Regions from separate parts of the Paenibacillus sp. FSL H3-0310 genome, predicted to be linked through region 3. Evidence: riboswitches for the same ligand, from Rfam matches in the RefSeq annotation. Region 3 holds a riboswitch; each other region holds the start of a gene.
The links. A riboswitch is a leader RNA that binds a small molecule or an ion and turns the genes downstream of it on or off. The one in region 3 is predicted to bind cyclic di-GMP.

Region 1 (4,388 bases), 590 kb from region 3:
GCATAACCACTGGCCGGGCTGGAACGTTCCGGACGGCCGATATATCTTACGCCGGCATTTTTCGGTGCGATGGCGCGTAACCGAGGCTCACTATAGCTCCAGCCGCCCATATTTTTCGGCTCTTCTTGCACCCAGACAATTTCCTGAAGGGAGCTGAAGGAGTTTAAATGTTCGCTTAGCTCCTGTTCCGGGAACGGATAAAGCTGCTCTAGGCGAAGAACATGCAGCCATGACCAATCCTTATCCGGTGCTGCTTCCAGTTCTGTTTGGATGTCGATAGCGACTTTACCGCTGCAGACTACGAGCCGTTTAACTTCACTTGGTTTCTGGCCAAGCAAAGATTCAGCTAATACAGGCTTGAATTGTCCTGAAGCCAGCTCGGTTCCGGCAGAAGTGCTGCGCGTATTCCGAATGAGACTTTTCGGCGTCATAATGACTAGCGGTCTAGCATCTTCCTGCCCGCATAACGCTGCTTGGCGCCGCAGCAGATGGAAATATTGCGAAGCGGTAGTCAGGTTAGCGACCGTCCAGTTCTCCTCAGCGGATAGCTGCAAGAACCGTTCCAGCCTACCGCTGGAGTGCTCAGGTCCCTGTCCTTCGTAGCCATGCGGCAGCATGATGACGAGATTGCTGCGCTGTGTCCATTTGGCGCGTCCAGCGGCAATGAACTGGTCAAAAATAACCTGACCCGCATTGGCGAAATCACCATACTGTGCTTCCCAGATTACGAAGGTTTCCGGTGCAAACACATTATAACCATATTCAAAGCCTAATACTGATGCCTCTGACAATGGACTGTTGTATACGCCAAAGGAGGCACGGGAATCGCTTAGCTGATGTAGCGGAGAGAATAAATCTCCTGTTTTACTGTCGTGCAGCACCAGATGGCGATGTGCGAAGGTTCCGCGCTGGGCATCTTGACCGCTCAGTCGGATGGGCGTTCCATTTTTCAGAATGGTAGCGAAGGCTAATGTTTCAGCCAGTGCCCAGTCGACCTTTTCACCCTCATTCAGTGCATCTTTACGACGTTGTAAAATGCGCTCCAGCTTCGGGTAAACCTGGAATCCAGCAGGAACCGTCAACAGTTCACGATTGATCTCCTGCAGGCTGGAGATGGATACCGCTGTAGTGTTTGCCGCTGCGCGGTCCGTTTGTAGAGGAATGAAGGCTTTGGGTTCTTTTTTCTTATGATTGCCTTCCTTCATAGTATCGTACGCACGCTGCAATACGCTTTCTGCTTCAGCATTCATCTTTTGTACGTCTTCGGCGGTAAGAACCTTTTCGTTTTTCAGTCTCTCTGCATAAACCTTGTAGACGGTTGGATGATTGCGAACCTTGCCGTAGACAATAGGTTGTGTGGTTTCAGGATCATCCATTTCGTTGTGACCATGACGGCGGTAGCCGATGAGATCAATTACGAAATCTTTTTTGAATTGATGGCGGTATGCGCTAGCTAAACGTACAGCTGCTACGCAGGCCTCTGGGTCATCAGCGTTGACATGGACTATTGGGATTTCATACCCTTTGGCGATGTCACTCGCATAATGCGTAGAACGGGAATCTTCACTTTCAGTCGTAAAACCAATTCGGTTATTAACAATGATATGGATCGTCCCACCATTTTGATAACCTTGAAGTTTGCCGATATTAAGCGTTTCTGCAACAATTCCTTCACCTGGAAAAGCAGCATCGCCATGCATCAGCACCGCCATAGCTTTACTGGTATCAATCTTCGGCAGTCCTGCAGTGCTCCGATCTTCTTGTGCGGCACGAGTGAAACCTTCCACGACAGGATTGACGAATTCCAAGTGACTTGGGTTATTCGCTAGTGTTATTCTTGTGCGTACGGTTTCTCCTTCACGGACAGCACGGTCTGCACCGAGATGGTATTTCACATCACCTGTCCAACCATAGTTAATGCCTGTGGAGCCTTCGGAAGGGAAAAGCTCCTTGTTCGGAGAATGATGAAACTCTGAAAATATGATATCATAAGGTTTGCCCAAAATATGTGCAAGAACGTTGAGGCGGCCGCGATGCGCCATGCCCATCAAAATATGCTCCGCACCGTCATGTGCAGCAGCACGTACGATTTCATCTAACATCGGCACAAGAGCATCATTGCCTTCAAGACTGAAACGCTTCTGACCTACAAAAGTCTTGTGGAGGAAGGTTTCAAATTGCTCTACCTGAATCAGGCGGTTCAGGAGCTCTTTGCGTTCTGTATTATTTAGGGGTGCTGGTGAGCTGGTGGATTCTGCCTGTCTATTTAGCCATTGCAGTTCTTTTTCTTCATGCACATGCCCGAATTCATAGGCGATAGTCTTGGTGTATGCCTGACGCATACGTTGCACGGCATCCCATCCGGTATGCACATCATTCGGCGCATTTTCCCATATAAGCGTGGCAGGCAGTGCGATCAGGTCTTCGCGGGTCAGCCCATAGGTTTCAAGCTCAAGATATTTTGCCATGGGATTCTGATCGCGTACCAGCGGATCAATTTCAGCGGCCATATGGCCATATATACGAATATTGGCGATTAGCTTGGAAGCTCTTACTGCTTTTCTAAGCCATTCGGTGTCTCCCGAGATGCGCGGCTGAGGAGCCGGTTCGCTATCCGGAGTTAGGGGAGGAGGTCCCGAATTTGTAAAAAGCTCGCGATAATTATTTTCTACGGTGGAGGGATCTTTCACAAACTGTTCATATCTTTCTTGAATGTAGCCTAAATTGGGTCCGTAATACTTACTCCAAATGGATTCGTTATAGGGCTCTTTGGCTGCCATGAATACATCCTCCTTAACGGATGAACTCCATACGTGACATTTTGTGTCAACGCTTACTGGAGCTGTGATGATTGCGGTTTCATTTCTCATCTTATTGTGCTACTTTCGGCCACTGTAATCAATTCATTCTTTCGTCCAATACGTTCGCAAAATGGTATGGGTTAGCTTGTTCTAATGAAAAGAAGGGTGTTTCTTCTCATTACCCATTCTAAAGGCCTATTAAAATGATTCTATTATCCTTATTTTTAACTATTAGGTCAGTAAATATTTATTTTGCTAGTACAATTTATTTTATGTAACGGACGAGTATCGTGATAATCGGACAAGATCTTTGAAAAAAAATCTTTTATTTTTCGTTTTTAAAATAGAAAGTAACCAGGAATCGACACACTTTTCCGCTTTCTTTTTGTATAATGTTATTGCAGATAGTAATTTTATAGTTTTTTAAGTAGATCCTTTCGTGAAAAGGGTCCAGTAAAAGGTAAACTTGCCGAAAGGCAGGGGCACAAAGTCGCGGGTCTAAGGTAGAGATACTATGACAGCCGGATTGCCTGGGGACGTAAAATCTTAGGGGGAGATTTTTTGGAAAAGTCCAACCAGGGTAGCAACAGAGAACAGCAGTTTATTGATCTGGATCAAGAGTGGGTACATTTATTATTAGCAGCTAAGAAGGCTGGCATTAAGGCAGATGAAATCCGCCAGTTCTTTCATGAGAAAACTGTGCAGATCGTGCAGTAATACATTAGAGGGGTTACATATCGAAAAAGGGCACAGCGGTTCTTCGCTGTGTCCTTTTTCGATATGATTTAGTAGAAGAGAGGATCGTACCAGATTAGTAGGAAGTATTAATCCTTTTGATCGAGCTTCCATTTCTGATAGTCCAGAAATTCTTTGAATTCGCGTTTGCTAATGCCTGAGTCCATAGCTTCCTGCACCAATCGGAACCATTCCGAATCTAAATGTGATTCCTCTGCATCATTGGGTTCTCCATAGAGTAGGGCATGAATGGATACCTGAAGCGCGTCAGCGATTTTTTCGATAAACTGGATGGATGGATTGGATTGGATGTTTCTCTCCACGTTGCTAAGATACGACTTAGCCACATCTGCTCTGTCCGCAAGCTCAGATAGGGAGAAACCCTTGTCTAGGCGGAGCTGCTGGATACGTTGGCCCATATTCTGTGGCACTATGCTGACGCCCCTCCGTAATTTTTGTTATTAGTATAGCAAATATCAATAAATCGGACAAAGTTTATTGTAAAGAGAAGAGCAGCAATCTGCTTATCCGTGGCCGGATTCAGGATCTGCTGCTCTTCGAGTATTTTATTAAATTACTTTATTGATCTTAGTAGTCTTTTTTCGCACCTTGTTTAGCTACGAAATCCCAAGTCAGTGTTAAGCTATCGCCTTGGAAAATATTTTGATCTTGGTTATTTTCCACAAATTCGAATTGGACGGAGAAGCTGTCGTTGGTACCGGCTTTAATACCGGATGCTTCGGTAAAGAGTTGATCCCAACCTGTATTTTTTACGAGATCCGGATGCTGACTTTTTAAAGCAGCAAGTGTAGTCTCATAAACTACATTTTCAGGAGAGACGATAGGTACTCC
Region 2 (4,388 bases), on a different contig from region 3:
TTCATATAGATGGTGCCAGCTGGCACCCTTCCGACGAGACATATCCGTTCCTATCTGTCCTGCAGGAAGCTGTTTGGGAAGACCGTAAAGTAAAGATCACTTACCCACGGAATGACGAGATGAAGGAGCGTTTCATTGAACCTCTCGGGTTAGTCGCAAAACGTGGAGTTTGGTATGTAGTGGCACGAACCGAGGGTGAAATGCGGACTTTTCGCGTGTCGAGATTAATACAAGCTGACGCAACTTATGAATCATTTGTCAGACCTGAGGCTTTTGATTTAAAAAGCTACTGGGAACAATCGACTTTAGCTTTTAAAGCAGCACTGCCAAAATATGTAGTGAACTTAAAGGTGAATGAGTCTATTCTTAAAGAATTACAACGTGAAAGATATGTAACTATAACTTTAGTAGAACCCTCTGCTAATACTGGGTGGATGAACGTGGAGGCCGAGTTTAATGCTATAGAATCTGCCTGTCGTATCGTACTCTCTTTCTCTCCTTCAGTTATTGTTTTAGCTCCTATCGAACTAGTAAGGATGGTAAAGTCTGCTATTAAAACAATTTCCACAATATATGAGGAATTTTGACATGAATTCTAAATATCTACTACTTAAAGAAGATTTATGACACTTCTCTATAGACCAATGACCTATAAATCCCCTATAATAACACCATTACATAAAATTTAATAAGGGGGACATTTTACCAATGAGCTGGATGCACAAACTTCCGTTAAAACAAAGAATTGTTGCCGGATGTTACCTCGTTGCCGCACTGTTTGCTATTCCTGTCTTAGTTACGTTAATGATTCTAGGTCAATTTCTCGTAGGAATTATACTAGTAGTTGTTCTTGCAGGTCTGACTTTACCTGTTGCTCGCTTCGTGGAGAGAACGCTTACATCATCTTTTGATGATATTGCTAATGTATCTCACAGTATTTCGAAGGGTGATTTCACTAGCAGAGCGGACGAAAATGGTTCAATGGGTGACGTAAGCCGCTCCTTTAACACAATGATTGATAAGCTCAAGAAGATTTTGACCGATGCATCGCAGATCACCCGTCAAGTTATGGATGCAAGCCGCGGAATCGAAGATAAGAACCAGAACCTGAAAATTGTCATGGCACAAGTAGCCTCTTCTTCTACTGAGCTCGCTCTTGGTGCAAATGAAATATCTACGGATATCGCTGATATGACAGAATCCATTAAAGACATTGAAACTAAAGTATCCAATTATACGAACTCCACCAAAGAAATGAACAGACGTTCAATACATACCTTAGAACTTGTCGAGCAAGGGCGCCAATCCGTAGATACACAGGCTGAAGGCATGCGTAAAAACATAGAGGCTACACAAAAAGTGGCTGATACTATTGAAGCTCTCTCACAAAATGCCCGCGGGATTACGATGATCACCAAGACCATCACAGAGATCGCTGAGCAGACCAACCTGCTGTCACTGAATGCCTCCATCGAAGCTGCTCGTGCCGGAGAGCATGGTCGGGGTTTTGCCGTTGTAGCTCAAGAGGTTCGCAAGCTTGCTGAAGAATCTACGGCATCCACAAAAGAAGTATTCGGCTTGGTCCGCAGCATTGAGTCAGATATTAAACAAGCCATCGATAATATTGCCATCAATGAAGAGGTTGTGCAGGTTCAGAATGAAATGATCACTCAATCTGCCCATATTTTCGCACAAATTGTACAAAGCGTGCAGTACATTACCGAGCAAATCTCTTCATTCTCTGCGGAGAGTGATCTTATGCTAGAAAGTGCCTTGAAAATTTCCAGTGCAATTGAGAATATCTCAGCAATCACCGAAGAAACTGCTGCTGGCACGGAAGAGGTATCGGCGGCTATGAATGAACAGATTAATGCCCTGCAGTCTGTTGCAGAAGAAACGGAAAAAATGACCCAGGCCGTATTTAATCTGCAAAAAACCATTCATATCTTTAAATTCTAGTTCAAAACTATCAACTGCCACCTAAGCTGAGTCTTAGGTGGCAGTTTTTTTCGCGAGGCAAAACTTCATCTCTTGGACAAGACTTTCGTCAAATTTCGAGTTTTTTTAGCGGATTATGTTGACAAAAATTAATGAGGAATATATTGTAAAGGAAAATTATTCTTATCAACTATAAATTAATATTGGCAAAATCCTCGAAAGAGGATGACGCAAAACCATGGATCTACAGCCTCATTTTTTCGTTTGAGGCCATGATTGCCAGGTTGCAGAGGAACCAGGACGGCTGAACTATTGTTCAGTCTTAGCGGTGCCTTATGCCACCAACCTGTGCTTACTATAGAGCACAGGTTTTTACTTTTTGAGTATATTGATCTATCGTATCTATTCGGTAGATTAATAACTAATATATATCAAAAAACTTGTGAGGTGTTTCTTTTGAAGACAGTCGCAGATTACATGGCGGAAGCACTACGTAACCTTGGAGTCACCCATTCTTTTGGGATCATTGGCAAATCCATTTGTCCAATAGTTCTAAAGATGGTGGATTACGGTATTGAATTTATTCCCGGCAGACATGAAGCAAGCTCCGGATTCGAAGCAGCAGGGTATGCGCTGAAAACGGGTAACCTAGGCGTAGCATTTGGTACTTCGGGTCCTGGGGGAACTAACCTGCTTACAGCAGCAGCACATGCGAAAGCTAACAACCTACCTGTCCTATTTATTACCGGCCACCAATCCATTACAGAGCTTGGAATTCCTCAATGTCAGGACTCCACCTCTTTTCTGGCTGATTTAGCTGATATGTTCAAACCTGCCACCTTGTTCAGTAAATTGGTTGAACGTGGGGATCACTTTGGTACTATTTTTAATCATGCGATTTCTGTGGCCCTGACCAAACGGGGTCCTGTTCATCTTTGTATTCCTTTTGATGTACAAACTGAAGTATTGGAAGAATGCAATATAGTAATCCCAGAAAGAGAATCTCTAATTAGTCAAGCTAATATCGATAGAGTCATCGATGCTATTCAAGCTGCTAAGAATCCTTTGATTATTGCGGGTAAAGGAATTAACCGCTCCGGAGCACATAAAGAGCTTGTTCAACTCGCAGAAACTTTTAATATTCCTGTAGTAACATCTCCAGGTGGAAAAGGGGCTATAGTCTGGGATCACCCACTCTATCATGGTCCTATTGGCGTTGGCGGTTCGACCCACGGGGACGATTTATTGAATAAAAGCGATTTATTTATAGTGCTTGGATCACGTTTAAGTGATATGACCATCTGTAATCTTAAACGGGAGAATCATCCAGCAACTTTAATTCAATTTGATATTGATCCAACCTTTGTCGGAAAAATACTATTGTCCAAAACGATACCGGTCACTGGGGACCTGCGCGATAATTTGGTGCACTGCCTAAATCATATTGACCCAAACACAATCACCAAACGTGAGGCTTTGGCCGATGCGGATTATTCAGAAGAGCTTCCAACCCTCAAGAATCTTTCCCTTGCTTCGGTAATGAGCACTTTAAGTGATTTGATCCCTTATAATAATTCAATTTTCGTTGATGATGGAAGTCATGGATTCCACGCTGCAAAATGGTACAAGGTTAAGAAACCGGGCAGCTTTGTTTTTGATGCGTATTTTGCTTGCATGGGTAATTCGATCGGCATGGCTATTGGTGCAAAAGTTGCTGCTCCTGAAGAAACTATCCTCTGCATTACAGGTGATGGTTGTTTCATGATGCTCGGCGCTGAGATTAACACCGCTGTCTGCAAAGATATCCCTGTCATCTTTATCGTGGTCAATAATAAGCAACTAGATATGGCTCTTAAGGGTATGGAGAAAACCACAGGTCGTATCGATGGAACTCTATATGAAGTACCAATGGACGCCGTAAAATTCGCTGAATCTCTAGGTGCTAAAGGCTACAAATGTGAGAATGCGGATGAATTCACAGCTGCAATTAAAGATGCGGTAGCTCTAAACCATGTTGCCGTTATTGAACTACTAACAGACCGTGATGAAGTCCCTCCGACTGCACACCGTACTTTGAACCTAAACTAGGAGGCTAACCATGAAGGAAAATATCAACAGTGGTCTCAACCACTTCACGAATCTATCAGGAGACTATGGCGCAAAAGCACTAGCTCCAATTAAAGACCACTTCCCTGACTTGGCTGAATTTATTATGGGGAATGCCTATGGCGATATTTTTCAACGTAATACTATAGCCCCTGACTGGAAGGAAATCGCAGTCATTTCATCTTTAATTTCAATGGGTCAATTCGAACAGTTGGGCGTTCATTATGTCATGGCCCTTCGTGTTGGAGTTACCGTAGAACAGCTTAAAGGTATTCTATTACACTTAGTACCCGTTATAGGGGCACCTAGAATCATTACAGCTTTTAATATCCTGCTTGCAACCA
Region 3 (4,388 bases):
GCTTTTGTCTCAGGATTCACAGTGAAGCCATGTCTGGCAAAATAGCTGCTTAAATCTAATCCCAGTACTTCGGAGGAGAACTCCACCAAATACTGCTGCTTGGAATTGTCACCGTTGGTAAGGATGACCTTCCGCTCCCGATATAGCTTGGTCAGCTCTGTCCAGTATCCCGGATGTGCCAGCTCCAGCTGCCAATAGGCTCCGAGTTGTGCAAATAAGCCCTGCTGATTCATAACCACTTTGTTTTCTTCGAGGACATATTTATAGATATCTGATTCATACGGTATACGATTATCTATCGAATTCGCCGCGACAGACATAAACATAGACACCATATTATTAGTTACTTCGCCATATTCCCGTTCACCCATAGCCAAGCGATGCCCGATTTCGTGATTCAGTCCCCAGCCCGGATAAGCTTTGTTAAAATCACCTAACATGGTTCCTACTGTTCCAAGTTGGATCCCTGTATGATCTCCCGCTGCATACATCGCACCATAAGGCTGCATCAAGCGAATATTCTCACGAATTAGCTTGGCATCATGAATCTCGCTACTGCCATCCAGGCCATAGAAGGCAAAAATACTCTTCATCCAGGTGTCATACCCAGTTACGGTGTCCAGCGGGTTATTTCCTTGCGTAATATATTTGTTGTACGCCTCCGTCGCCGTTCCTGTGAAAATAACATGATCGCTGGCCAGTTCTACCACATCTATGAGTTTACGATCTTGAACATTTGGATGAGCCGCTTTATCTTCGTCTAGTCTTTGTTTGTATGTGATTAAGAAGGTTTTGAATTGTTCTGGATCCGTGGTCTTGGTCATAAAAGGAATCTTTTCTAAACCTTCGAAGCGGATCAATGGCGCTTTCCCTTGTTCCTCTGCTGTATAGGGATTTACGATATAAACGGTGCCGCCCTTAGTCACTTCATGTGCATAATAACTATTCATAGCAAATTCAGGAACGGTTATAATGTTCTTACCTGGACGCAATTGCACACCTCTAGCCCAAACATTCCAAGCGGCCTCTTGTTGAGAAAAGACTAAAGAAGGTAGCTTATCGTTAGAAGCTGCATCCACATAAACGTTGATCGTATCTCCAGGCATTGCAACGAGACCTGTAGGCTGGTTGTTCGTACCAAAACCAATTCTCAGGTTTTCCTGCGCATGCTTTTTCATATCTCCACGTTGTTCCGCCTCAATGATGGTGCCTTCGGTTTGAACTTCACCATTCACTAGCCTCTTAGCTAAATCCAAAGAATCTTTCAGGATTGGATAGAGCGGATGTACTTTTGCCGCTTCTTCTAATTCGTTGATTGCTTCGACGCTATTATAAGCAGGCACAACCGCACTCATCGTTCCATCTGTGAAAATACCATTTACAGCTTCGCTTACTTTATCTTCTGTATAAAATCTAAATTCAGCCGCAAAAGGTCTGTTGATATTAGCTTTTGTGAACTTAAATTTTAATCTTTTAAACTTCGTCGGTTCGAATTTAAATTCCAGAAAGTCATTGGTACTAATCGCGGTTCCGCTAGATACAAGTTGGAAGGTCTCTCCTTTACTCGTCTCTGATGCATAGATTTCAAAAGCCTCTGGGAATCCTTTGCGGTTATCTCTAGCCAAAAAAGCCACTCTGTCCAGCACTTCCGCTTGCGCTAGTTCAAACACGACTTCATTCGTGAAGCTTGCATCATTGTTTTTGTTCGTTTCCCAATGCGTAGTGGGCTGGTCATCCAGCATATATTCAGGCTTCGTACCTGGGTAGCTTCCACCGTTCACCGTTACTTTTGATACGTTTGCATTCGGCATTCTATAAGCTTGGCTATAGGCATTTTCATAGGCTGTTCCATACCCTTTTAGCTTCGAAACCTTGGCTGCCGTTGCCTCTACCTGATGGTTCTTCAAAAGGATCTTTGCATTCTCTATCTCTTCTTTAAACTGCGCATACAGTGGATGTGCCTGCACTTCATTCTCTAAAGCTGTTAATTTCTCTGTCGTATTAAAGGCAGCACTAACTTGGCTCAAGGTATCATCTGTAAATAATTTTTTCATTTTAGCAGAGACACTATCCTCTTTATAAAAAGAAAACTCAGCCGCACTCGCCCAATCTTGGTTCGCTTTTTTGAAGACAAATTTAAGTCTCTTAAAAGCCGTAGGTGCGAACTGAATCTCCACTACATCACCGGTTGAGCCTGTATATTCTCCAGAAGACACGAGCGTAAAATCACCCGCATCGGTAGTGGAGCCGTAGATATCAAATTCTTGAGCAAAACCTTTACCTTTCGCACCGGATTGCCTAGCCGCGTATACCATTCTATTTAATTCAGTGGACTCATTGAAAACAAACACAACCTCATTCGTAAACGTTGAACTATTCGGTTTGCCAGTCTCCCAATGCGTGCTCATATCCCCATCCATAGCCTTAGCTATAGGCGAGCCTGAGTAGTTGCCACCGTTATTTGTGATGGATTTAATATTTGCTGGATTCATTCTAAAAACCTCATTATAGGCATTTAGAGCATCCTTGCCGTACAGCTCAAACGGAATAACCGAGGCGTTGCTTAATAAGTTAACCTTACTTTGCGCCACTGTTTTTGTTACATTTACCTTGCTTGCCTCACTTGCTAAAGCATAACCTGCCTCACTCGAAAAACTGGCCAACATGGCCGCCGATGTAGCGATCGCAATCATTTTCTTCATCTCTTCTTACCCCCAGATGTCATATGAATCTCTCCAGTGCCCAAAAATGGGCACAAAAAAAACTACCCCAAAAGAGTAGCTTGATTGCGTATAAAGTCGCCTAAAAATTAAGACTTAATTTTTATTAAACCTTAACAAGCATAAACGCCTTCGGCGTCCTTATAAGGACGGTAAGCGTTTAAGCGAGAAATATAAGATATTAAGTATAGTTTTATAACTTATACTTTCTTATATTTTAACAAAAAGCGTTACGCACTCTTTGGCAGCTGGCTGACAATAGTTATGATAACCTTAGTCCCTATAGCTTTGCGTCCCTACATTTCCATAGGTTTGCCTATGAAGTTTCGAATACATTCAAAGAGTAACATAAGCCTAGATCTGATCGCATGATTAATTGGTATGAAATGAGTATAGGTAATTGCAATTAGTTTTTCTTATGTGATAGATATTATTTATCGACTATCCCGGAAGAGAAGGACATCCTTTAGGACTGTAGGTCTACTTAACTCTCCGATCCAAACAAACCCCGGAACCAATTCCACACATCGCCCGTGACGGGAATTAATCCGAAACCATGTTCGCCAACTGCGATTACACCATATGCCCATTGTCCGATAGCTATGGCACCCCCAGCGATCCTGCCTATCGCTATCGCACCAAACGCCGTATCCCCTATGGCGATGGCCCCCAACGCTTTTTCCGCGATTGCGATCGCTCCTACAGCCACGCCTGCAATCGCAATCGCTCCCACTGCGAAGCCAAGCCAGCTAAGTGCTATTGCTCCGATCGCTAACCACATTCCCAGTGATATTGCTCCTAAGGATAATACGCCCACGCTTATCGCACCTATGGAAATCAAGCCAACAGCTACATCTCCAATAGCGATTAATCCAACGGCTGTCTTCACACGGGGTTTACCTCCACGGCCATACGCTTGACCTGAGTATCGCCCTAGATTACTGCGAATACTGATGACCGGAAATGAGGGAGAAGGCCATTGATAATCAATCTCTCGTCCATCAAAGCCCCTAGAATCCGCCCAGCGCGTTACAAATTGATGCCATTTCATATTTATCCCGTCCCCCTTTTCAAATTACCTAAATTATACAACCCCGGGGGTTGGCTGTACTCAGACTCTGACCTGAAATTCATCTCATCCTCTGGACGGATATATACTCATTAGGATTACTGTTTGGGAATAGGATCAGGCTTTCCAAATAAATAGCCCTGAAACAACTGATAACCACTCTGCTTAAGCCATTCAAAGTCCTCTCTAAACTCCACACCTTCTGCTAAAGGAACGGATTGGATTTCTAAAGCTTTTTCTAAAAATTGCTTTGCTATTTTCTGTTTGTTCAGATCGCTGGACACACCCTGAACATATTTCATATCCAGCTTCATGTAATGGGGTTTAAGCTCCAATAACATCTCGATCGTGCTGAAGCCCTCACCAACATCATCTAAAGCGTATTCAAATCCCCGATCCTTGTAATATGTCAAAATAGCTTTCAAATGAGCGAGATCATCCACTTTCTCCGTCTCAACAACTTCAAAGACAAAAAGAGAAGGATCGACGCCTAATTGATTGGCCAGTTCAACGGTTGATCTTAAGCAGAACTCTGGAGCGTAGATCGACGTTGGGATAAAATTAATAAACGTTTTTTTATTTAAGGGTGCAGCATATTT

Region 1: linked by a shared signal. The riboswitch ahead of MHH63_RS22265 (anti-repressor SinI family protein) and the one ahead of MHH63_RS24905 (NPCBM/NEW2 domain-containing protein) in region 3 are both predicted to bind cyclic di-GMP.
Region 2: linked by a shared signal. The riboswitch ahead of MHH63_RS06790 (thiamine pyrophosphate-binding protein) and the one ahead of MHH63_RS24905 (NPCBM/NEW2 domain-containing protein) in region 3 are both predicted to bind cyclic di-GMP.

What each region holds. Positions count from the first base shown of each region.
Region 1 covers NZ_JBBODC010000002.1:632,810-637,197, reverse strand. The annotation lists gene MHH63_RS22270 (2-oxoglutarate dehydrogenase E1 component) at 1-2,780, opposite strand, end outside; cyclic di-GMP riboswitch class I at 3,251-3,335, shown strand; gene MHH63_RS22265 (anti-repressor SinI family protein) at 3,363-3,518, shown strand; gene MHH63_RS22260 (helix-turn-helix domain-containing protein) at 3,626-3,955, opposite strand; gene MHH63_RS22255 (TasA family protein) at 4,125-4,388, opposite strand, start outside.
Region 2 covers NZ_JBBODC010000001.1:1,523,979-1,528,366, reverse strand. The annotation lists gene MHH63_RS06800 (helix-turn-helix transcriptional regulator) at 1-587, shown strand, start outside; gene MHH63_RS06795 (methyl-accepting chemotaxis protein) at 709-1,959, shown strand; cyclic di-GMP riboswitch class I at 2,134-2,230, shown strand; gene MHH63_RS06790 (thiamine pyrophosphate-binding protein) at 2,386-4,026, shown strand; gene MHH63_RS06785 (carboxymuconolactone decarboxylase family protein) at 4,037-4,388, shown strand, end outside.
Region 3 covers NZ_JBBODC010000002.1:1,221,416-1,225,803, reverse strand. The annotation lists gene MHH63_RS24905 (NPCBM/NEW2 domain-containing protein) at 1-2,702, opposite strand, end outside; cyclic di-GMP riboswitch class I at 2,961-3,047, opposite strand; gene MHH63_RS24900 (hypothetical protein) at 3,205-3,771, opposite strand; gene MHH63_RS24895 (EAL domain-containing protein) at 3,888-4,388, opposite strand, start outside.